3 regions of the Paenibacillus sp. p3-SID867 genome follow, and region 1 is predicted to be linked to each of the others. Evidence: riboswitches for the same ligand, from Rfam matches in the RefSeq annotation. Region 1 holds a riboswitch; each other region holds the start of a gene.
What was found. A riboswitch is a leader RNA that binds a small molecule or an ion and turns the genes downstream of it on or off. The one in region 1 is predicted to bind cyclic di-GMP.
Positions count from the first base shown of each region.

Region 2: another riboswitch for cyclic di-GMP. It lies ahead of M4D81_RS27205 (helix-turn-helix transcriptional regulator); the one in region 1 lies ahead of M4D81_RS18125 (response regulator transcription factor).
Region 3: another riboswitch for cyclic di-GMP. It lies ahead of M4D81_RS19545 (non-ribosomal peptide synthetase); the one in region 1 lies ahead of M4D81_RS18125 (response regulator transcription factor).

Region 1 is NZ_JAMBDM010000008.1:244,264-252,249, forward strand. It holds gene M4D81_RS18105 (MarR family winged helix-turn-helix transcriptional regulator) at 1-19, shown strand, start outside; gene M4D81_RS18110 (flavin-containing monooxygenase) at 71-1,126, shown strand; gene M4D81_RS18115 (arsenite methyltransferase) at 1,380-2,180, shown strand; gene ltrA (group II intron reverse transcriptase/maturase) at 2,686-4,077, shown strand; cyclic di-GMP riboswitch class I at 4,304-4,389, shown strand; gene M4D81_RS18125 (response regulator transcription factor) at 4,475-5,179, shown strand; gene M4D81_RS18130 (hypothetical protein) at 5,624-6,085, shown strand; gene M4D81_RS18135 (sigma-70 family RNA polymerase sigma factor) at 7,091-7,510, shown strand; gene M4D81_RS18140 (DUF6075 family protein) at 7,630-7,986, shown strand, end outside.
Region 2 is NZ_JAMBDM010000017.1:43,898-51,883, reverse strand. It holds gene M4D81_RS27225 (HAMP domain-containing sensor histidine kinase) at 1-61, shown strand, start outside; gene M4D81_RS27220 (ABC transporter ATP-binding protein) at 157-921, shown strand; gene M4D81_RS27215 (ABC transporter permease) at 928-3,309, shown strand; gene M4D81_RS27210 (Spo0E family sporulation regulatory protein-aspartic acid phosphatase) at 3,632-3,823, opposite strand; gene M4D81_RS27205 (helix-turn-helix transcriptional regulator) at 3,988-4,716, opposite strand; cyclic di-GMP riboswitch class I at 4,864-4,958, opposite strand; gene M4D81_RS27200 (YitT family protein) at 5,104-5,760, opposite strand; gene comA (phosphosulfolactate synthase) at 5,940-6,806, opposite strand; gene M4D81_RS27190 (MFS transporter) at 6,918-7,986, opposite strand, start outside.
Region 3 is NZ_JAMBDM010000009.1:169,430-177,415, forward strand. It holds gene M4D81_RS19540 (AraC family transcriptional regulator) at 1-1,086, opposite strand, end outside; gene M4D81_RS19545 (non-ribosomal peptide synthetase) at 1,493-3,652, opposite strand; cyclic di-GMP riboswitch class I at 3,859-3,953, opposite strand; gene M4D81_RS19550 (NHL repeat-containing protein) at 4,527-7,358, opposite strand; gene M4D81_RS19555 (hypothetical protein) at 7,504-7,656, shown strand; gene M4D81_RS19560 (class I SAM-dependent methyltransferase) at 7,786-7,986, opposite strand, start outside.

The DNA.
Region 1 (7,986 bases):
TTCCACCCCCATCGGGTGATTTCTTTTCTCTAATACTTGCAAATTGCAAATAAATCGGAGGATGTTGGGTATGAATGAGGTATTGGATACGATTGTCATTGGAGGGGGGCAGGCGGGTCTGGCTTCCGGCTATCATCTTCAGAAGAAAGGACTTCGATTTCTGATTTTGGACGCGGGCGACGAGGCGGGGGGCTCGTGGCCGCGTTATTACGATAGTCTCAAACTGTTCTCTCCAGCACGTTTCTCGTCGATGCCAGGCATGAAGTTCCCCGGCGATCCGAATGGTTACCCCAAGCGTGATGAAGTCATTCGTTATTTACAGGATTACCGGGCAAAATTTCAACTGCCGGTCCGAACCAATCAGCGCGTAGCATCGGTCGAAAGGGATGGAGAAGGGTTTACGGTCCGTACGATGGTAGGGGATACGTTTCGGGCGCGCACCATCATTAATGCGACCGGCTCCTTTCACAATCCCTATACGCCAGTTGTGCCGGGGCAGGAGGCGTTTCAAGGCCGCACACTTCATTCCTCCGAATACCGGAATCCGGAGCCATTTCGCAATCAACGCGTAGTGGTGGTCGGGCGCGGCAATTCTGCCGTACAGATCGGTGTTGAGCTGGCCGAGGTGAGCAAGACGTCTTTAGCGGTACTCCGGCCGGTCCAATTCATGAAATCGAGGCTGTTGGGTCAGGAAGTGCATTTTTGGATCAAACTGATTGGGTTTGACACCTTTCCGTTTTGGCGGTTCGGGAAAACCGCGCCGAGTTCAAGTGCGGTGAACGATTCGGGCGGGTACAAAGAAAAAGTAGCGGCAGGAAAACCGGATCAACAACCGATGTTCACATCCTTTTATGAGGATGGCGTCATTTGGCCGAACGGGAAAAAAGAGCCGGTGGATACGGTGATCTTTGCGACAGGCTACCGGCCGTATCTTCCCTACCTTCAAGCGATTGGCGCGCTGGATGCGGAAGGAAGGCCGTTACATCAAGCAGGCATAAGCGACGTTCCGGGGCTTTATTATGTGGGGCTGGAAGGGCAGCGTTCCTTTGCTTCTGCTACCTTAAGGGGGGTGGGGCCGGACGCGCAGTTTGTTGTTAAAAAGCTTTTGCATCATCTTAAACACTGAATGCTTACATTACATTTTTTTGATAAAAGGATGGGACCGACTTGAACCTCAATTGGTTTGCTGCGGAAATGCTCATGAAACAACGCCAAAGGGAAATCGAACGATCTGCTAGAGAAACGTGGAAATGGTCAGACGCTATGCAAAAGCAATCGGTCCGATTCTTTAGTAGGCGGTCAATCATTCGTGCAACACCAACGGCTTGCTGCGCTGCGAGCTGCTGTTGATTGTATAAAAAACTAAGGAGTGATCTTTCATGAATCAAGTGAGTAATGATCAAATTCGTCAAAACGTTCGGAATCGGTATAAAGAAATCGCCTTACAGGACGTAGGGGCGGGGTCCTGTTGTACGCCAGCGCCATCCAATGATTGCTGTAGTTCGGCCGCGGATGTTTCCGCTAAAATGGGCTACTCGTCAGAAGAATTAACAGCCGTTCCGGATGGGGCGAACCTTGGCCTCGGCTGTGGCAATCCTCAAGCTATTGCCGCTTTGCAACCGGGAGAAGTCGTGCTGGACCTGGGCAGCGGCGGCGGGTTTGATTGCTTTCTTGCCTCCCGTCAGGTGGGCGCTTCCGGCCGCGTCATTGGTGTAGATATGACACCGGAAATGGTCAGCCGCGCCCGCGAAAATGCCAGCAAAAGCGGATTTACCAATACGGAATTTCGGCTGGGCGAGATCGAGCATCTGCCGGTTCAGGACCACTCGGTGGACGTAATTATTTCAAACTGTGTCATTAATCTGTCCCCATCAAAGCAGCAGGTTTTTGATGAGGCGTTCCGTGTGCTGCGTAACGGCGGCAGGCTGGCCATATCGGATGTCGTGGCAACAGCCGATTTTCCGGATGAAATCAAGCAGGATATCGACCGTATCTATTCAGGGTGCATTTCAGGAGCTTCTTCCATCGGCGAACTGGAGGCCATGCTTGCACAAAGCGGTTTTACCCAAATTGAGATCGAACCTAAAGACGAATCCCGGACGTTCATCAAGGATTGGATTCCTGGCGCAAATGTCGAACAATACCTGGTGTCCGCCGCGATACGTGCCATCAAGCCTTGAGCCATGACGGGCCGAGCTGTTGCAGCTCGTGTTGGGCTGAACATGTTACGGCATTAAATAATAAGGCGCTGCCGGTTAGCTGGCAGCGCCTTCGCCTTGTACGCCCAGCATGGGCGTCATCTCTAGGGTGAAAGTCCCGAATGGGGGCTGGCAAGCGCCTACCATTAGCCAAGGGCAAGGGTGTCCGCCGCGAGGCGGAATCTGAAGGAAGCCGGAGGCAAAAGCACGGCTCGAGGTACACGAATCCAATTTGAGGCGGTTGCAGCCGGATGAGTCACCATACCATGACGAAATCCTAAGCTGCCAAAGGCTGTAGCCGTAAACTTGGGCGAGTACGGGCGGAAAGATGGCGTTCTTATCTGGGGAGGCCTGCGGGATACGCGAAGTAACTTCGTAACCGCGGCTGAAAAGCCGCGCTGAACCCGCAGGAGTCAGCAGAAGCCATAGTACGCGTGTTGTTGCAACAACACACGGAAGGGCTGAACTTAAAGGAGAGAAGAAACCGATGCGTTCGCGCGAAGAGCAACGACAGCAGAATATCCCGCAAGGGAGCTCGCGGCAAAGAGAAACGGTGAAACCGCCAGGGTATGCCGGAGCGCCGAGTTCTTCGTCGGCACAAATCGACCATACTTCTCGCGAAGGACAATACGACTTGCTGGAGCGGATGCTCGAAGAGAGCAATCTTCGAGACGCCTATAAGCGTGTGAAACAAAACGGAGGAGCGCCTGGCATAGACCAAGTGACGGTAGCAGAGCTACAAGCGCACTTGTGGGAACGCTGGGAAACCGTAAAGTGGGAACTCCAAGCGGGTACGTATAGACCGATGCCAGTCAAACGGGTGGAAATCCCCAAACCCGGAGGCGGGGTGCGGCTGTTAGGTATCCCAACCGTGATGGATCGCTTTATTCAGCAAGCCCTCATGCAAGTGATGACGCCGATCTTCGATCTGCAATTCTCGCCGAACAGTTTCGGATTCCGTCCAAGGAAACGAGCACATGACGCAGTGAAACAGGCGCGGACCTACATCCAAGAAGGATGTCGCTGGGTCGTGGACATGGACTTGGAGAAGTTCTTTGACCGCGTAAATCACGACATCCTCATGGCAAGAGTAGCTAGGAAAGTTTCGGACAAGCGAGTCCTGAAGCTTATTCGAGCTTATCTAAACGCGGGAGTCATGGTCGACGGGATGAGGCAAGAGACGCTGGAAGGAACGCCGCAAGGCGGACCGCTCAGCCCGCTCTTAGCAAACATTCTGTTAGACGATTTGGACAAAGAACTGACGGGAAGAGGACTGAAGTTTGTGCGCTATGCGGACGATTGCAACATCTTCGTCGGAAGCAAACGCGCAGGCGAGCGCGTGATGGAATCGGTTGTCCGTTTTGTGGAGGGGAAGCTTAGACTAAAAGTGAATCGGGACAAAAGCGCAGTAGACCGCCCTTGGAAGCGCAAATTCCTTGGATTCAGTTTTCTGACCAACAAAAGCGCGACAATTCGAATCGCACCGAAGAAAGTGGAACAACTGAAAGAGCGCGTAAGAGGGATAACCTCGCGAACGCGGGGTATCTCAATGGAAAGCCGGTTGAAAGAACTAAACCGCTATCTGATGGGATGGATTGGCTACTTCCGCTTGGCATCCGCGAAGATGCACTGCGAACGCCTAGACGAATGGATTCGGCGTAGGTTGCGGATGTGTCTATGGAAACAATGGAAGCTACCCAAAACCCGACTTCGAAATTTACGCGCCTTAGGTGTGCCTGAATGGGCGGCAAGGATGATGGCAAACTCCCGGCGAGGATGCTGGGAGATGTCCCGAAATATAAATAACGCCCTTAACCGTTACTATTGGAACGACCAAGGGCTGTTAAGTCTAACTTCTCGATATCTTGAAATTCGTTAACCTTTAGGAACCGCCGTATGCGGACCCGCATGTACGGTGGTGTGAGAGGTCAGGGGCTTGCCGCCCCTATCTACTCGATTGCTTAGCGTATATTTTCGTTAAAATGTTGGCAAGAAGAGGGTTGCGCTATGTTCGAACATACGTTACTAAGGTGTGACACCAAGCAAACTTTTTGGCATCTATTGAAATATGGTAAAATAAATCAATACAAATATGTCGAATAGACTAGGAAAAAAGGCAAACCTGATCGAAAGACAGGGACGCAAAGCCACGGGTCTTCTGCACTAGTGCAATGATCGCCGGGTTACCCTCTCAAACCACACCAAGATGACAAGTAGGCACGCCAGTGAGAGGGCGTGTCTTTTTGTCATTTGAAAATAAAAAGAGGTGATCGATTATGAACAAACAAACAAGCTTTTCTGTAGAGATAAAAGATATGATCCGTAGGAACAGGAGTATCAAAGTATTACTGGCGGATGGTGACCTAGCTTGGCAACAGCGACTCGCTATGTTGCTTGAATCCGAGCCAGATATTTATTTATCTAACATCGTTTCGACAAAAGAGGAAGCGATTCGAGCGAGTGTACAATTAGACGTAGACGTAATGATCTTGGAAATGATTTTGAATTCGCCCAAACGAGACGGGCTGGACGCCGCAGCCGAGATTCTCAGAAATAAAGAGTTACCGATTATTGTCCTTTCTTCGATACATGATCCGGAAGTCATGGTCGATGCGGTTGTTGCCGGAGCGGTCAATTATATTACAAAGTCCAACTATATGGACATACCGGTTGCGATCAGAGAAGCTCACCGACGTCAGTCCTCTCTCCATGCGGATGTCGCGACGATAATCCGTAATGAGATCGAGCTTATAAAGCGAAAAGAATTGCATTGCATGCTCACACCTACGGAAAAAGAAATTTTGCAGCTCATAGGCTTGGGCTATCGACAGACAATTATCAGAGAATTACTTGGCATTACTTCGAACACCCTAAAATCGCACGTTCGTCATATCACTCGTAAATTCGACACCCGATCCATTCGAGAAGCTGCTGAGAAGGCGAAACGAAGAGGTCTGTATGATCAGCACTATGCTACGTGATTTAATGGGACTGAAATTGAAACAAGCTTTGGGAAAATTCGGGGATTTTCGACAAAATCATCATGGCAGAGGGTGACAAAAAGATCACCCTCCCCATTCGAACTAATAATAGGTAAAATGAAGGGGTGATCTAAGGAAAAATAGGAATATTATCCCTTACCAAAGGAGGTGGAGAGAAAAAAGATGAATGCTGGAGATTGTTGTCGTGAATCGGAGTCTGAAGTAAATCAAAATGGGACAGGCTCTCGTAAAATGAAGAGGATGGTGCCTTTAACTTACGTAATTATGCGGCTGTCCCCAATATAACAATGAAGGGATGATCGTCATGTATCAATTAGAAACGGAGCGTGAATTATGTTTATTAACATGGATTGATTTGCACTTCATTCAGCAGTTTTGCGGAAGGAGAGTTGTAGTATTTCTTGGAATTGGGGAGGGTGTCTGATGAATCTTACTCAACAGTCCATCCCCTATGAAAAAGTGGAAGCATGGCTTATGTCCTATAGTGATTGGAAAGCAAGGTTGGAATATGCGCAGGCAGAGCTTAAGCATATTCCGGGATTAACGAGGGCTCTGCATGAATGGGTGAATCATGGCAATGGAAGAAAACAAGAACCATTGTTGCGTACGGTCATTCATCGGATAGAGATCACTGAACATGAAATCCCGTTGCTATTATCGAGAATCGGATTGATCGATTACGCTTTCTCGGCTCTCACCACAGAGGAAATTTTGTTCGTTCGTCTACGATATTTGGATAAACTGGCGCTTTCGGTCATTATAGATCGCATTGCACTTTCCCGCCGCGCGTTCTTTTATCATCGGAAGCGAATTCTGCATAAAGTATATCGAAAAATCAAAGATCGGGCGGTCCTGTTGGAACTGGATTCCTTTGGAGAAGACTGATCATATCATTACTTCAGAAGATGCACATACGCATCTTCTATTTTTATGGTTCGTGAATTGAAGAATATCCCCGTTTTCAAACAGGCTCTAGGGTCTACCCCCATTTTTAGCAGTCAGTTCAATCTCTCCGAGTACGATTAACTCCTCACCAAGAGAAGAGATGCCGTGAATCTTTCTTGCACCGAACATGCACCGAACGCTGCACTAGATTTGCTCTTATTTTGCACGAATTATGCACCCAATATGCACGATTTTCCTGATACGATGATAGTATAGCAAGCTTAAGGGCAGCCTACAAGATCATCGGCTGTCCTTTATGTTTGTGAAGCGAGGATTGACGAAACGGGCATAACTTGTTCCATGCATGGTTTCGTCATGTTCCCCATTAATTCGTACAATAATACCGATGAAAGGAGGGCGATGATGCGGTTCCTATTAATCTGTAATTTAGAAATAGGTAGACATGCCATCCTGAACTGGATACATCTGTATTCATTCTATGCGCATTACTTTGCATTCCAGCCATTGAGCGCCGCTTCATTTTTTGCTGTGATCAGCAAAAAGAAGCGAAACGCTCTTTTTTATTTTCTGATTGAAACCCAAAAGAAGGTAGCTATTACAGTGACGAGTGCTGAAGGCATGTGATACGGGACAATCAAAAAGGAGCGTTTGAACTAAAACGTAGGACAACACCATCATAAAACAGACTGGTTATTCCTCTCGCAATGGTGTTGCCATGTGAGGAGGGAAATTGATATTATGTGCCCCACGTTGCATGCAATGTCAAACCACGATCCTTTTATGTGTTTTTACTATTCGTACGGCTCATAACGCCTCAACGATGGATATTACTATCAGACTTGGCTGCAAATCAGCATTGGATTGCTGAGCGGCAAGGTCTTTTTTATTTATGTAACACAATCAACAATCGTTTTAAAGGGAGCGTTGGCTGTCGCTCTCCCCCTCCATTTTGGTTTGCTCACAAACCAAAATGGAGGGACGAATATGAAAAGGATTAATTTGCGGGATATGTATCCCTTTATCAAAACGGATGTATGGATCGACCTAGATGATGAAGTGGCACAAGAAATCCGCCGTTTCGACTTAAACGAAAGTGCATACAAATTGCGCACCTATCGTCATCGCGCTTATTACTCGCTTGATCGGAACGACGGTATAGAACAAGATATTCTTTTCCTTTCGATTTCCCCGGAGGAATATTACGAGCGTAAGCTTTCCAATGAGCAGCTTTATGCGGCTATGTGTCGATTGCCGGAAAAATCGTTCAGACGAATTTATGCTCATTTCTTCTTAGGCATGAGCAAAGTAGCGATTGCCCAAGCTGAACAAGTTGATGAACGGGCAGTACGAAAATCTATTGAACGCGGCTTAAAACAAATGGCGCAGTTTCTCAATAAAATGTGATTGCGGTAGGTCAAAGGGTCCGATTTGCTTGCCAAAATGAACAGATAGTTAGAGAGCTTTATGTAGGCGGCGGCTGGGTATTACCAGCCGCTCATTTTCCATGAGAGGGGCAGGTAACAATGAATCCGATTCGATTTCGAGATGCTGAACACGAAAGTTTCTACTATCGGATGCTGGATGAAAGGAAATGCAGCGACGGCTATCATCGGGCACTTTTCTACACATTAGGTATTTCCCGCGATACTCGGAGTCATATCCGCGATTTGTTTGATTTTTCTAATGGGGGCATTAAGCCCGGAGGTCTCGCAGCCTCGTGGCAAACCGGTAGTTCTATCCGCGTGTGTAGGCTTGCTTTTAATCTGTGGAATGGCTGGACGGAAAAAGGTGGGGAACGCTACTCTACTCCCCACGAATTATTCGATTGCAGCTACGCTCCCTATTTTTTTGAAGCGATTCAACTTCGTTATCCGGACTAT
Region 2 (7,986 bases), on a different contig from region 1:
CTCTTTTCACAGCCAACAGCAGCAGGGAACGACTTTCTACTTGACTCTGCCCCTCAGCTGACCCCTGTCATACTTTATTTATAATTTGATAACAACTGTGCAAGAATCGTTCTCTATAATTTGGTGGCATGGGAAGATAAGAGAGGAGATCAGAATATGCCTTCAAGCAAAACCATCATGCTGCAAGCTGCAAATTTATGTAAAACATACACCACCGGCAAGGAGCAGTATCATGCCATTCGGAATGTCGATCTGTCGATTTACGCGGGAGATTTTACGGTCATCATGGGGGACTCGGGGTCGGGAAAGTCCACCTTGCTGTACTTGCTCAGCGGACTTGATGAAGTGACAACCGGAGAAGTCTGTCTGCAGGGACAGCGCTTTGATCAATTTTCAGCCAAGGAGCTTGCACGCTTTCGGGCGAATCGGATCGGTTTTATCTATCAAAACAGCAACCTTGTACCCGATCTGTCGCTGTTCGATAACATTGCCCTCCCTGGATATATCGCAAATCAGGACAAGGAACAAGTACGGCAACGGGCAAATGACTTGATGGTCAATCTCTCCCTCGATAAACAGAGCAGCCGGTTGCCTTCCCAAGTATCCGGAGGGCAGCAGCAGCGGGCGGCAATCGCCAGGGCGCTCATCAATAACCCGGACATCATTTTCGCTGATGAACCTACCGGCAGTCTGAACTTCGAGCAAGGCGTTACGGTGCTTGATATATTGAGCCGGATGCATGCGGACGGTCAATCGATTGTCATGGTCACCCACGACATGAAGGCAGCCTGCCGGGGCAATCGCCTTATCTACATTCGCGACGGCAAGATCGGTGGCACGCTGGATATGGGGCCCTACAGTCCGGAACAGGCCTCCGAGCGGGAAGCGATGATCTTCGCTTATGTCACCGGGAGGAGGTAGTCTGGGATGCGAGCCATATTAACACTCTGCTGGGGCAACCTGCGCAAAAGAAAATTGCAAAACACGCTGATCGCATTGCTTATTGCCCTATCCGCTCTACTCGTCAGCACCGCATTCACGGTCTTGATGAATACGGAAAATGTATTCAATGATCGCCATACGGCTGCTCATGGTGCGCACGAAGTCATAAATATGACCCGTGGGCTGCATGACGAACAGTTGGTAGCCGACTGGTGGTCCAGCCAAGAAGGCGTAAACACGTCCAGCTTAATCCCTTACAAGCCATGGACCGGACTGGTCTTTAACGGGGAAGAATTGCCCAATCTTTATCTGTATATGATCAATACCCCGCCGATGCCGCATGGGGTCAACAATCCTCTTCCCGGTACAGGCCCTGAGCATCTGACGGTTCCGGAAGTCGGCGAAATCTGGATACCCACCTCGCTTGCCTACAAATACAACATGCATATCGGCGATGAATTGCTATTCACCTCAGGGTCTGCACCGGCACAATTCACGATCGGTGCGATTGTCATTGACATATCCCATGGCGGTCCTTTCTCGACCACTGCCCGCATCTGGATGAACGAAGCCGACTATCGGTCAACCATGGGTAGCTTGTCCACTCAGGAGCAATACATGTTGTCGCTTCGCTATGCGTATCCTGAACAAAGCGAGGAATACTGGCAGCGCTTTGAGCAGGCGCTCGGTTCGCCGTTTTTAGAGGAACGCGTTTCGTTTGCCGAATTGTCGGCCTTTTATTTTATCATGAACAAAGTGATCGGCTTTGTGATGAGTTTCCTCGGACTGGTCATGATCCTCGTCGCCTTGCTCACAATCGGCTTTACGATCACGGACACAATCCTTGCCAATTACCGCACGATCGGCATTCTCAAATCGATTGGCATGACCTCCGAACGCATCATCGGCACCTACTTGCTGCAGTACGGTTTAATGACGATTGTCGCCTTGGTCCCGGCACTGATTGCAAGCCACTTCCTTTCAGATGTCATCATCCAGAATTCCCTGTCTTTCCTCAAATCCGACACAGCTCCTGTTCCCGTTCAAGCGGCAGACGTTGCGATCTGGACTGGCTGCGGCCTGCTGCTCATCATCCTTCTATGCGTCCTTGTTTATGCTTCCAAGACACGCCATATCGAGCCCATTCAAGCGATCCGTTACGGCATGTCGGAGTCTTCACATAGTCGTATCCATCGGCATGGTGCCCGCAAAAAACTGCTGGATCGATGGTCCGTACCCACGGTTATCGGCTGGAAGCATGTGAGCGGCAACAAAAAAAGCGCAGCGCTGATCTTTTTGTTGATGAGCATCACAGTGGCTGTGCTCGTCTTTGGCGCCGTGCTGGTGACCAGCATCTATCGCATCAGTGAAACGTCGGCCCAGTGGGGTTATGACGATGCGGATATCGCGATTATGGTTATCCATGCGGAAGGTATGGATCGGGCGGAAATGCAATCTTATATCCAAAGCGACCCTCGGGTTCACAGTCTGAACTGGTCCGGATCAGCCACCGGCGTCATCGCCATGGCCGAAGTGGATGACAAGCCTCAACAGACATTTAGTCTCCCTTTGACGGTCGTAGAAGGCAGCATGGACGAGATCGGATTTGCCTCGCTTGCAGGCCGTAATCCTGCACTCCCTAATGAAATTTCTATCGGAATCAATATTGCCCGTAAATTGCATAAAGGCATCGGCGACGTACTCACGATCTACATTGAAGGCGAACCGCATCCAGTGCTGATCACCGGCACTTTTCAGTCCATTTCCAATATGTCGAACGTCGCCAGGGTCACATCGGATCTTGTCGAGCAGTTGAATCCGGACGCCGGGTTTATTCAACTAAAGGACAATACGGACAGCGATGCGTTTGTGCAGCAGTTGAACGAACGTTACAGCCCTTCCATTCAAGCGCTGAAGCAGGAAGTGCTGCTCGATTCCGTATTCAAAGAAGCTGCGGCGGTTTTGCTCATTCCGATGAGTATGCTGGCCCTACTGTTTATGGCTGTCACTTGTCTTATTGTTTATACAACTTGCCGGCTGCATATTCGTAAGGAAACGAAAACATATGGCATTTATGCCTCGCTCGGCCTGACCGCAACCGACATTCGTCGTGCCTTGACAAGCGGCATTGCCGGACTGGCTGCGCTCGGTGCGCTGGCTGGCATCGCTTGCGGCGTCTACGCATTGCCGGCCGTGCTGCGCGGTCTGCTCTCTGCCTATGGGATTGTCAAGCTGCCGCTTATCATGGAATGGCCGCTCGTCATTGGGCTGACTCTGATCGCGCTTGTTATCGCCATCAGCGGCTGCTGGCTGGCTTCGCGAATCCTCCGCCGCACCTCCCTTCGCGTGCTGGTCATGGATTCATGAAGGCCGTCCATGAACAGAAGATGACCTCCGAATGTCGGAGGTCATCTTTTTACTTCTTGCCTTAATAAATCTTCTTATTTTAATTCACATCGTATTTGTTCTTTCCACTTGATAATATTTGCGATGGCATTTGTTTCACCGCCTAAATAGATATCTTCTATGGTCATTGACCAAAATTTGGGCTTGTGATCTCTTTCGTTATGCGGAAGAGGATTTGTTATTTTACCCACCTTGGTTACTGACTCTCGATTTTTCTTGAACGCTGGAAACACATAAGGCACAGAAGGTATCTTCTGTGCCTTGATTCAAATATGAAGAAGATCTACTTTTTTTTAATATATTCCTCTTGGTTTTTTAATTCCATGTAACGAATAATCAGCTTATCCAACGACTGTGAAATTGCGACAACATCTTGATGCACCAATTCGAAACTGCTGGCCACTCGCTCAAGTTCTCTTCGGAGAAGTTCGAGTTTTTTCGATACTTGTTTGAGTTCACTCTCGATAGAAATCACCTTGTTCACCCACCCCCGTCGTAACAAGTGATTGATGACAGTTGCCACAGTTATCGATAACGCGAATCAGTATATATAACTTACTTATCATTATAAATTTCGACGGTAACAAAAAAAATACCCATAATTGGGTAATCTTTATTTTAAGACAAGTTTTATGACGGTTATGTAAATTTTTTAAGAAATGCTCCTTTGTGGTTGACTCTCGTTTTTGCATAGATCTTTTTAATAAAAGTACGAACCGTGCTTTGGCTAATACCATAAATATCAGCAATTTCAGGGACATTTTTATTCTCAAGCCACCCATAGGCTATTTCTTTCTCGCGATTCGTTAATTCATATTGGTGAAAGTGAGAATAGATCAGCTCCCTTTGCAGAACGGGATCCTTTTGAGGTAATTTTTCTTCAATATTCTTGGCCAGGTGTTCAATGAGCGGTATGGCAAATGTAACTTCGTGCAAATAATGAAAACTAAGACCAAGGTAGCCTATGATCACATTTTTTATTCGAAGGGGAGTACAAACACACGCCAATTCTGAAAACACGCGATTACAATGCTCGGCCCCAATTACGACAGAAAGCGCTTGTTGTTCCATAGATAATGAAATAGCGTTGCTTCCTGCGTCTTTCATTGCCAACGAGGTCCCATTTTTTATATTATTCCTCTCGAGGAAACTTCTTAAAGAACCTGTTCCGCAATAATCGATAACGGCACCATCCGTATCTGTTATAACAAATAAATAAGGTATGGACAGCAAATTGTTCATATTCCTGGTTTCCTCTTGCAGCAAATAAAGAATTTCTTTCCGTTCAATCAACCTTTGTTTTATTTCAGTCATACTGAGGATATTAGGAAAATGATTGTTTACTTCTACCAGTGTTCTTTGACCCATTATTTCCCTTCTTCCCTTGTAAGAATAAGCGTTAAATAATGAAATCGATCTACTATTCATCGCTGCTGCATTCGACAGCTCACAGCAAAAAATAAAAAAACCATCCATTATGAACCATAGCAAAATAGGACGGAGGCTTCCGTCGTATTCGGCAGCTGGCTGGCATCGCGGTCTGAAGAAGATCCACATTAGCCCCTGTAGCTTTGCGTCGCCGCTTTTCAGCGGGTTTGCTATTGTCGTACGAAGAGTATGAATTTGTCGAATATCCAAACATGTTATGACTTATTCAAACTATAACTTACATTGTTTTTCATTTAATATAGGTCGTACGACCCAAATTTCCATATTTTTGTTATATTTGTCAATCACTCTTACCCATATACAGAATCACTTTTTGCGCCAAGCGGGTTGATAGACCGATTTCGGGGGAGGGAACTGGTGAATCCAGTTAATGATCCGGGTCGATATCCACTGGCATACAACTGCAAGGATAATAATTTTCCAATCGATCACATAGGCAGCGAAAGCGAATATGATTCCATTCATCCAGAACAATGAGGTGCCCGGGTTGATTCTTTTATACTTATAAATGGCTAAGGCAACATAACCGATTCCCCCATTCGATACCCTCTGCTTTATGAGGATGGCGACACCTGTTCCGAGAATAACCGAGCCGAATAGAAGATCGATCCATACGTTGCCGAACGGGGGTTCTAGAAACACCTCGAAGAAATTAACGGAAACGGACGTCACTGTTATAACAAATATGGTTCCAAAGGCACTGACACCATCAAGATAAGGGACTGTAAAGGCAAGGAAAATAAAATTAGCGAGCCACAGTCCGAGACTCATCGGGATCTCAAACGCATGGTTCAGAAGCACCGCGATTCCAGCTCCTCCCCCCGAAGGAATGGCGTGAGGAAACAAGAACATGGCCATGGCAAAACCTTGAATGATGGAGCCGGCGGTAATGTAGAAAAGTTTCTTGGAAGCATGACGATAGAAAAAGGGGCTCTTCCGCCCGGGTATGATCTGTAAGTTCACACGGAATCATCCTTCATAGATTAGAGTAACAAGCTAGTCCTGCTTTTTTAAGTGTATGCTTGTTCCCTGGAGGGGATACCGGGATAGATCTTTTTAACGAAAATATGTATAGGCTGACTCTGGAGATATCCATAGGCAGCCCTCTAGTATTTATCATTCTCTTGTGGTTTGGTCTATGTTTAAATTACGTAACAAAATCCATCGGTTTGTTTCTCTCTCACCCCGAGTTCAAACGTATCTTGACGAAGACCCCGCCGCATCGTTTCAAGGGAAAGCACTTCGGTGGGTTGGATATTTCCCAAATGTACGTGAGATCCAAATTTGCGGAGAAGCATCGCTTGCTGCTGCTTAAGAGGTGCCTCCCAAATCAGCTTTCTTGCATCCGACACGTTGTCGATGATATTATTTATCATTTCTTCCTGACACTCACCATGCTTATCGTAAATACCGATGCCTAGTCCAGACTCGCGCGCTTCAACAATGATAAACTCGGCGCCTACGTCTAAATCCGCTTCCATTGTATAGGCTAGCATTTCGGCGTCGATGTGGGAACCGGATTGTTTTTTACCATACTCCGTATAAACCCGAAGTCCGCGTTGTTTACCTTCCCGGATGAGTTCCGTTCGTTTTTTTCGAGACATCTCAATCGTGCCGTCAGATACTTCTATCGCGTTAAATCCAAGACGGCAAACGGTATTAAAAAATGCGGGGACGACATCTTGCTGCACGGCTGTCTCAAGCAAGGTCCCGCCGGGCATGACCGTGATTCCATGTTGTTTGGCTAGATTGATCTTGTATAGCAGCATTTCCGTTTTATACAGCGGAGCCGTCCCAAAACCGAATTTGACACAATCGATGTAATCCGAGGCTGTTTCGATCACATCTGAGAACATGTTTCTACCCAGGCCTTTATCAATTACCATCGTCATCCCGCGTTCCATGACCCCGTAGGTGTCGTGGTCTTTTTTGCCGTGTTCGGGATTTTCGCGCAGCCCGCTCGGATCACATATCTCCATGGGCCAAACTGTTCGCAGGGAACTGTTCATTCTAGGATCTCCTCAATTCTTTTTGATTTAGTCGTTTAATCCAATGACATTGGCATAATATGCTCATACCCATTGACAGGTGCCCATCTTTTGTCATAGGGATTTGTCCGGTCATCCGATCTGCCGCGGCGGCTTAATCAAAAAGAACACCAAACCTAGAGTAACCAAAGATAGTGAAGACACGGTTATAAAAACAACCTGATCCGATTTATCCATCATCCATCCGAACAAGGGCGGCCCTGCTGCAACTCCCAAAAATCGCAAGCTATTGTAAAGGGACGTAATCATCCCACGCTCACTTTTCTCAACTGCACCGGTGATCATCGTATTCAAGCAAGGAAGAAGCATTCCGGTTCCGATACAGCTGACTGTCAGCAGCCCGATAAACACGTAAATGTTCTTAAAAAAGAAAAGTGTAGCTGCCAGAGACAGGGTCATGGCAATCAGCCCGATATTCATCAGCCAACGAATCAACAGGCCATTCTTCTTGATCAAGCTTCCCGTCGTATAGGAAGTGATAACCATCCCAAGCAATGGAATGGCCAAAATCAAGCCCTTCACGACCCCGTCAATGTTATAAGGCTTGTCTTCAAGAATGTTGGATAGATAAAACAGTATGCCAAACAAAATGAATAGCCCCAGCGAACCGGCAAAAAAAGCAGTGATGAGCCAGCGGCCTTTTTCTTTAAAGATGTCTCCGATTTTTCCGAGGTACTTCCTTAGTTCTTGCTTTGAATGTTGTTTTGATTCTTTGATCATAAAAATGACGGCCAGCAACGATAGTGCACAGAACACGGGAAATGCAAAGAAGGAAGCATACCATACGATCAGCATAAGCAAGGAGCCGATGATCGGGCTGAGTACCTTGCCGGCTCCATTGGAGGCTTCGATTAAGCCCAGTGCCTTGCTCTCTGTCCCGCCATCGTATAAATCGCCGACGAGCGCCATGGCAATCGGTGCTGTTCCGGCGGCCGCTAGCCCCTGAATCGCCCTCGCGGTAATAATCACCCCAAAAGAGTTCCAAATGGCACCGAATCCTGCCAGAATACCGGCACCTCCATATATGATCAGGGCGGGTATAATAATAACTTTGCGTCCAAATCGATCGGACAAATAACCAATAATCGGAATAAACAAGCCTGCTGCCAAGGAGAAAATCGTGATGATTAAGCTGCTTTGG
Region 3 (7,986 bases), on a different contig from region 1:
CAGACTCATATCGGTTTGTCCTTCAATCAACTGATGGAACAGATACCTTGTCCGCAGATGAAGGTCTTCCTGGTATTTTTCCTGGTATTGCCTGGATTGCTCCAGGATATGATCGAACGCCGACTCAATAAATGCGAACTCATCGGGACTGCCTTTCCATAAGCCCGCGCCCCTTACAGGCAGGGAATAGTCGCTGAATCGCTCGGCGATCCGCTCGATCGGTCTGGCATTGCGCCGAGTCACATAGATCATCCAGATGAATCCGGCGGCGATCATGAGGAGTCCGATCACAAACCACAGATTATAGAGTTCTGAAATCGTGTTGACATATCCGCCATTGATGAGACCGCTTCCATATTTCCAGCCGGTGTAGTCCGAGGTATATTCCGAGAAGAGCTCGGATTCTTTAACTTTCGCCTCACTCCCAAACAACAGCTGACCGGAAGCATCTTTAGCCTGGATAAAGCTGACCTTGGATTCGTACATATTCTCCGTCAATTTTTTCAGCGAATCCGCCGAAACGTTAACCACGATCATGCCCAGATTATTTTTCATGTATGGCGATCCCCGCACCAGACTGACCACCTGTTTGCCGCCAATCATTTTGAATTGCTCGAAGCTGCGCCCGCCGGTCCACTTCGGAGTCTTAGACACCTGATATTCTTCGATAAATTTGCGGTCAGGATATGAACCGATATAAGCGTTGGTTGCATCACTCAACACATATCCGTCCGAATATCGCACCAAGTATATGGAATCGATCAAAGGATAGTAATTGATCAATTCCTTTAGCTTCTGCACGGCCCTGATGTTGATGTAGGCATCACTTCCTGAGGTTGCCTTAAAAAAATTGTTCAAAGACTCGCTGTTGATACTCTCGAGGACGATCATATTATCGATCACTTTTAGCGATGTATCCACGATCCGCATCGCCTGTAGAGACAGCGTCTTATTGGCATTCAGCGCCTCGCGACGGCTTTGCTCACTGAACATTTGAAAGAAAACAAAGAAAATAAACGTGATGACAATCATAAATACCGGCATGTAGGACAATAGTAGTCGTTTAAACCATGATTTGCGCATCATAACCCCGCCCCTATGCAATGTGGACATGCTCTTGGTATTAATGAATTATACAACGGAGGGCAATCCCCTGTCGGTTGAAGTAACTTTAGAATAATTTTGATGATAATCCGACAGTGGCGGATGGAACAGCAAGTTTACACTCCTCACAAAAGAAAAAGCAGTCAACCTTTGTTTTAGGGTGACTGCTTGCCGTCATCATACTTTAGCTTTGACTTCTCTTTATCTGTTTTGTTCACTTTTTTCCTTCCTTGCTCCCCTGCCCAAGTTAGTGTGCTCCCATTCATCATTGGTGATGACTGGACGATAAAAATCGATAGATTGGGTCAAATGCGGTCACGATTTGCTTGGTATCCTTATCTAGCCAGATCTTATTAAGTATTTGCTGGGTTTCGTTAAGCGCTTCGTCTCAGTTGACGAGCATCGGACGAAGAAAATCAGGGTCCGGCAGAGCTTTTTTATCGACTTTCCCATTAGGGGTAAGCGGCAAACTTTCCATCTGCACCACAAGAGAGGGCAGGAAATATTCAGGCAAATTCCGGGCTAAATACGCCTTGACTTCCGTTTCGGACAACACCTGTTTCGCAACAAAATACGCGCATATTATCGGATTTCCACTTCCGTCGGCTTTGACGGCTACCGCGGCTTTCGAGATTCCGTTGTGTTCCAATAGCCGAGTCTCGATTTCTCCCGGTTCCACTCGATACCCTCGGATCTTCACTTGATCGTCGATTCGCCCGATCATTTCGATATTGCCATCCGGCAACCACATGGCAAAATCCCCCGTTCGATATAACCTTTCCCCGAGGAGCGGATGTTCCACAAACTTGGCTTCTGTCAATTCCAGCTGATTCACATACCCCCGCGCGATACCGTCTCCTCCGACGCAAAGCTCTCCTACTACTCCGATCGGCTGAAGCTTCAACTGTTTATCAAGAATATAAGCGGAGGAATTGCATATTGGTCTGCCAATTGGAATGGTCGATTCGAAATCACGTTCGATCGGGAAGTAAGTGGAGAACGTCGTGTTTTCCGCCGGACCGTACATATTGATCATCCGCAGATCGGGGCACCTCTTCCTTACGGCATTTACGTGCTTTGGCGATAACGCTTCTCCGCCGACTAGCAAGGTGTCTAACGTACGAAAGACGTCTGGATCCTGTTCGGCCAGATTATGGAACTGAGCCGTTGTCAGGAACCAAGCCGTAATGCGGTGACCGATGATGGTTTCCTTCAATTTATAAAGGTCAAACAGGTCCGTGTCCTTCATCAAATACAAGGTAGATCCGTTCAAAAGGGATCCCCAAATTTCAAAGGTCGACGCATCGAATGTTATTGTACCGGTTTGCAAAATTCGATGCTCCTTGGAAAAGTTGAAATAATTGGTATTCTTGACCAATCTTACGATGTTGCGATGTTCAACCATGATCCCTTTTGGTGTCCCCGTTGATCCGGAAGTATAGATGATATACGCAAGACTTTGCGAGGTTACTGCAGATATCGTATGGGAACAGCTGTCAAGGCTTAGCTTCGCGTTGTCCCAATAAATTACTTTTCCTTCAAATGCAATGTCAGGCTTCCAACTGGAAGGGGCCAGCAAAAATCCCGCCCGACTGTCCTCGAGCATATATTCGATTCTTTCGCACGGAGAATCGGCTTCGATGGGCATATAAGCGCCGCCAGCTTTCAATATGGCTGTAAGCCCGACAATCATACTGACAGACCGATCCGCGACAATGCCAACGACGCTCTCCGGCTTAACGCCGTGATCCTGCAGTGCTTTTGCAAGCTGATTCGCGTGATCGTCCAATTCCCGATAGGACATCTGATGGTCCTCGGTCATGATCGCCGGGCGATCGGGGGTTAAGCGGACTTGTTCCTCAAACAAGTAATGGACCGTTTGGCTGGAAGGAAAGTCCCTCTTAGTTCCGCTGAAAGCCTGAATCTTTCTCTCCTCTTCTTCTGACATCATGCGTATGTCGGCAATCACCTTCTCGGGGAAATCAACGACTTCATGCACAATTCGGCTCAAGTGGCCGCTCATTTGCTCGATCGTTTCTTTTCTGTACGAGCGGGTCGAATATTCAAGGTGTATCATGATAAATTCCTTCTTAAAAGCCGTCAAAGCAAGCTCAAACGTCCCCAACTGATCGGATTCATAAGGAGTGGCATTGGCGTTTTGCCAAGTAAACGCCGCTTTGATGAACGGGTTACCGCTCAAATTCTTTCGCATATTCCGATCTTCGAGTGCTTGCATCGTGGCATGCTTGACTTCTATCAGAAACTTACCTAATGGCTTATGTACAGTAGGAGAGTAACGTATAGGAAACATCTGTCTTTCCAACAGATACCCGATTACAGGATCATCCTCGCCGGTATATTTGGCAAGTAGGATCGCATAACAAGCCATAAGTGCCATATCCACAGTTATTCCGAAATTGAACGCAAGTTCATGGAGTTTTCGGGTCGTTGCAAAATCAAGGGAAAAACTAACCCGGTTTCCTTCATCGTTGGCCCATCCCCCCCGCGGCATTTCGTCAATTGATACTTCATATGTCGTTTGTTCCATGACCATCAACCTCCCGGACTATCGATTCATTAATGTCTGATTGTTAACGAACAGAAAAATCCTCTTCGCATTCTGCGATGAAGCAGTGTCCCCCTTCAACCCCAAACTAGTTTTTTTATAGCGAAGCCATCGTTGTTTTATGGAACGTCAAAAAAACCCCTTTCTTCAATTCAAAATAATGAATAAAACGGAGGTTTCCCGTTGTATTCGGCAACTGGCTGGCATTGCGGTCGCAGTAGATCCCGCATTAGCCCCTATAGCTTTGCGTCGCCACCTTTCGGTGGGTTTGCTATTGTCGTACAAAAATAGTATTTAAATTGTAAACCATGATTATATTATGTATTCGATTTACATTTACTGTATCTTGTTTCCAAATGAAAATCGATAGGTCTTTTGTTCAATATTGTCTTTCAAGAATGGTTTTGATGATATTGATAACCCTCATGAGACACTAGGTCGCAATAGTTAATCTTTACTAATTTTTGCTATTCCCCGACTTCACTCCACTTCACTTAACTATGTATTAAAGCTATTTTGTTCATTAGACAGGATACGTTTTTCTGTTATTACCTGGACATTAGATGATGGCTGATTAAGTCAATAGTTCTATTTTACAAATTCACCCCTATATCCGTTGCCCTAATTACGACAACGGAAATCATTAGATTCAATAACTTTTGTCTCTTGTCATCCGGGACTAAAATACCGTTTATAACTGGTCATGACATCTCGCTTCCGATCAGAAAACTTTCATAAGTTCAACTCACTTGGTAATTCCATTCTTAAGTTCCCGGTCTAATGGATCACTGGACAATAAAATAAAGAGCCGTTGTCCAGGACAACGGCCTCATATTGCTATATGTCATGAACAGTTTTAAAAAGGGCCGGTTATTTTTACCTTGATTTTATTGGATTCAACCGTTATCCCGTTCAATGTAATTCGAATCGACAATTCGGCTTGCCCCGGATGCTTGGCGATAATCTTTCCTTTTGGGTCGATCTCCGCCTTATCCGGACGACTGCTCAAATACTCAATGTGAGCGCCGGATAACTCCTTAGTCGTTCTTCCTCTCTCAAGGAAGACTTCGTAAGAATAATCGACTTCATCCCCCGGGTGAAGCTGGAGCGATTCAGCCTCGAGCTGTACTTTGTCTAGCGGCATGACCAGATTCGGGTCGCTATACTTCATCAGCTCGCTGCCGTATTTGAAATAGAAGTTGCCAAAGTCGTCCTGCGCAAGCTTTTCCGCATTGCTCTCCAACAAGATGGACAGCGACTTGCTTGCTGTGTCAATCTTAAACATCTTGCTCGTGTACGTGTGGTCAGCAACATATCCCGTATAAATGGTACCGTACACATTGCCGTCGGTTCCAACGGTCAAGCGAGGATTGCTGTGTGCATAATCTGCTGTAGGAAACATATCCTCGCTGTAAATAATCTTTTGGCGTTCCGTATCATAGATGAACAGAGCCCCCAGCGCCATTCCCCATATGTTACCGTCCGGGCCCCATATCAAAGAGGTTACTGCTTTTTTGCCCGGAACAGGTACCTGTTCCAGCTCTACTCGGCCTGAAGCCGTATCGTAAATGGCAAGCTTCCCCTCTCCGCCGGTCATTGCTCCGGTGGCCATAAACAGCTTTCCATTCTTGTAAAGCAACGAATTGATCGAATGGCCGGATATAATGTCGCGCTTCACATCAAACTTTCCGGTAACGGGATTGTAGACGGTAAGAGCCCCGCCTGTTTTGCCTGCGATTGGATAGGAGCCGATATATAACAGGTTTTCTTCCTCGACCCCGAGCATGGCTACGGGCCGGTCTTGCTCCGAACCCAGCTGACCAAGCCGCAGCGGATTATTCGGTTCTGATGGGTCCGTTCGGTTCCATGGTTTGGCTGGATCGTATTCAAAGATGGTCGCTCTAGGATAAACGCCGAGATACATCTTTCCGTTCAATGAGCCGAATCCTTCGACTTGGCCGATTTGAGGATAATGCTTGGTCTCGTTACGGGTCGGCGAGTAAATTCCCATTCCCCCGCCTGAAATGAAGCCCGAAGACAGCATCTGCCCGTCTGTGCTCTTCCCGATATTAAACAATTCCACAAACTGTGCCGGAAACGGAAGCTCCGGCGTCTCAATCAAACCGGTTTCCAGATTGTAATAAAATGCCCTGCCGCTATTTCCGGCCAATCCGACCAAGGTCCAACCCGGATACTTTGCCTGATCCAGCTGAACATAACCAAAAGCGACGCCTGCTCCTTTGACATCCACGCCCAGCGAGCCGTAAACTCCCGTTCTCACGTTGTATGAATGGAGAGACCATTGCTGCGCACCACCTGGAAGGGTTTCGTAATAGGTGTAGAATACCTCTTCGCCGTCAGGCGATAACGGTGAAAATCCCCGTGCATTATAGGCAGTATTATTGTTAACGATCCAGCTTGCGGTATCTGGATCATACACGAACATTACCGGTCCGGGATCCACGCGCACGAATAATTTACCACCTGCATACTGGAGATCGTAAACCGAGGTCTTACCGTTAAATTCAGGTTGATGAAGCGCAATTGACGTGCCGCTAGCAAGATCGTATTGATAAAGCTTGGCGACGTCGGCTCCCCCCACATAGATCATTTGACGATCGGAATCGTAAGCAAGGCTGCGGATATGAGCCTCTTTCGATGAAGTCTTGAAGGATTTAAGGATTCGAGTCTGGTCGGTAGCGGGATCATATTCAAACAGCGATTGGGAATATCCTGTTCCCCCATACACTTTTCCATCTTCTCCGGCAACAAGCGTCCAGATGACGGTATCGGTAGGAACCGGTTTCCCGATGGCACGCAGCTTATCCTCTGCCGGGTCATACTGAAATAACGTCCCGTTTGGCGTACTACCGATGTATACTTTTCCGTCGGAGGCTGTTACAATCGCCCAAGCTGCCGATACGTTGCTTCCGTCTAGAGCAACAAGCGGATGAGTGGACTTCACTTCTCTCGAAGCAACATCCATCACGATGAATTGTGCCGGATCACCCTGTGCGACGGTAAACAAAGCATCCTGACCATTCTTATCTTTACCGAATGCTGCCGTCATCAAGGTTAAACTCGAAGATTGCGGTCCTAAATTCGTTAAGTATGGGGAGGAAGCTTGCATCTCCAATGTGACGCTGTCAACGAAATACCTGCCGGTTTGATCGCCATTAAATTTGAAGGAGACTTTGACCTCTGCAGCATTTTTAGGTGCCGCAGCAGCCACTCTTAAACTCTGCCATTGGCCCGATGGTTTATCGACCAGGCCGCTCACCACGGAGACAAGCTTTCCGTCTGCATCATAAAACCTGAGGTCTGCTTTGCCGCCTTGGCCTTCATCCGATAGCACACTTGCTGTCATGATGACATTGCCGAATGGCTGTACGGCGTATGCATCGCTAACCGCTCCGGATCCTGCATCTGGCGACAGGCGTTCCACCTGAAGACTTCGTTCCCCTTCTGCGTACACGGACTCACTTACGGTAATGGCAGCTGTGTCTTCATCGGGCTGCCAGCCCGGCAAACGTCCATCTACTTCAGAATCCTCGAAACCGCCGTTGATCATAACGTTGGCCAATTCTTCATCTGCGGCATACGTGATCGGCATGGCCCACGGGATAATTGCGAACATCATGATAACCGTTAGGACTGCGGCAACTCGACTCTTCCACTTGCTTCTCACTAAACTCTCCCCTTTACGAATAAATTTTTTCCCAGTCAGTAAACGCTTTCAATACGATCTCATCTTATCATATCCCCTTATTTGTATACAAGTAAAATACATGTAAATAACATACGGACTCACTAGACCTTTATGAGATTAAGATATGTCATCATGGTGGTTGCTGCCGCTGATTGCAATATGGATATGCTCGGCGGCAGCGGTCGAGCTGAGCCTGACCCACAGCAGTGTCAAAATACAGTTGGCAGCCGTTCATGGTCTAACGCCAGTCGGCTCCGTCCTCTGGCGCCGTCATTAATTGAATACAAAAACAGCCGGGAATACCCCCGGCTGCTGCATTTGTTGGACACCCAACCATTATTGTCTCTACGCCTGTTGATGGAAATGAATGCCTAAGCAAACATTGGCTATTCCATCGAAACCCTTATCACTCCGAAGAAAATAAATACGTTGAAAAATCCCGATTAATATAGTCTTTAAAATGCCTCTTGGCTTTAACGGGGAAAGCATCAAGCTCCTCGGTAGTCCAGATGCTGCGGTGGGTCTCGAACTCATTGCCGTACACCGTGCCTTGCGGCCATTCCGATCCGATGGGAATGTTAAGCAGAACGTGCTTGCCTCTAACAAT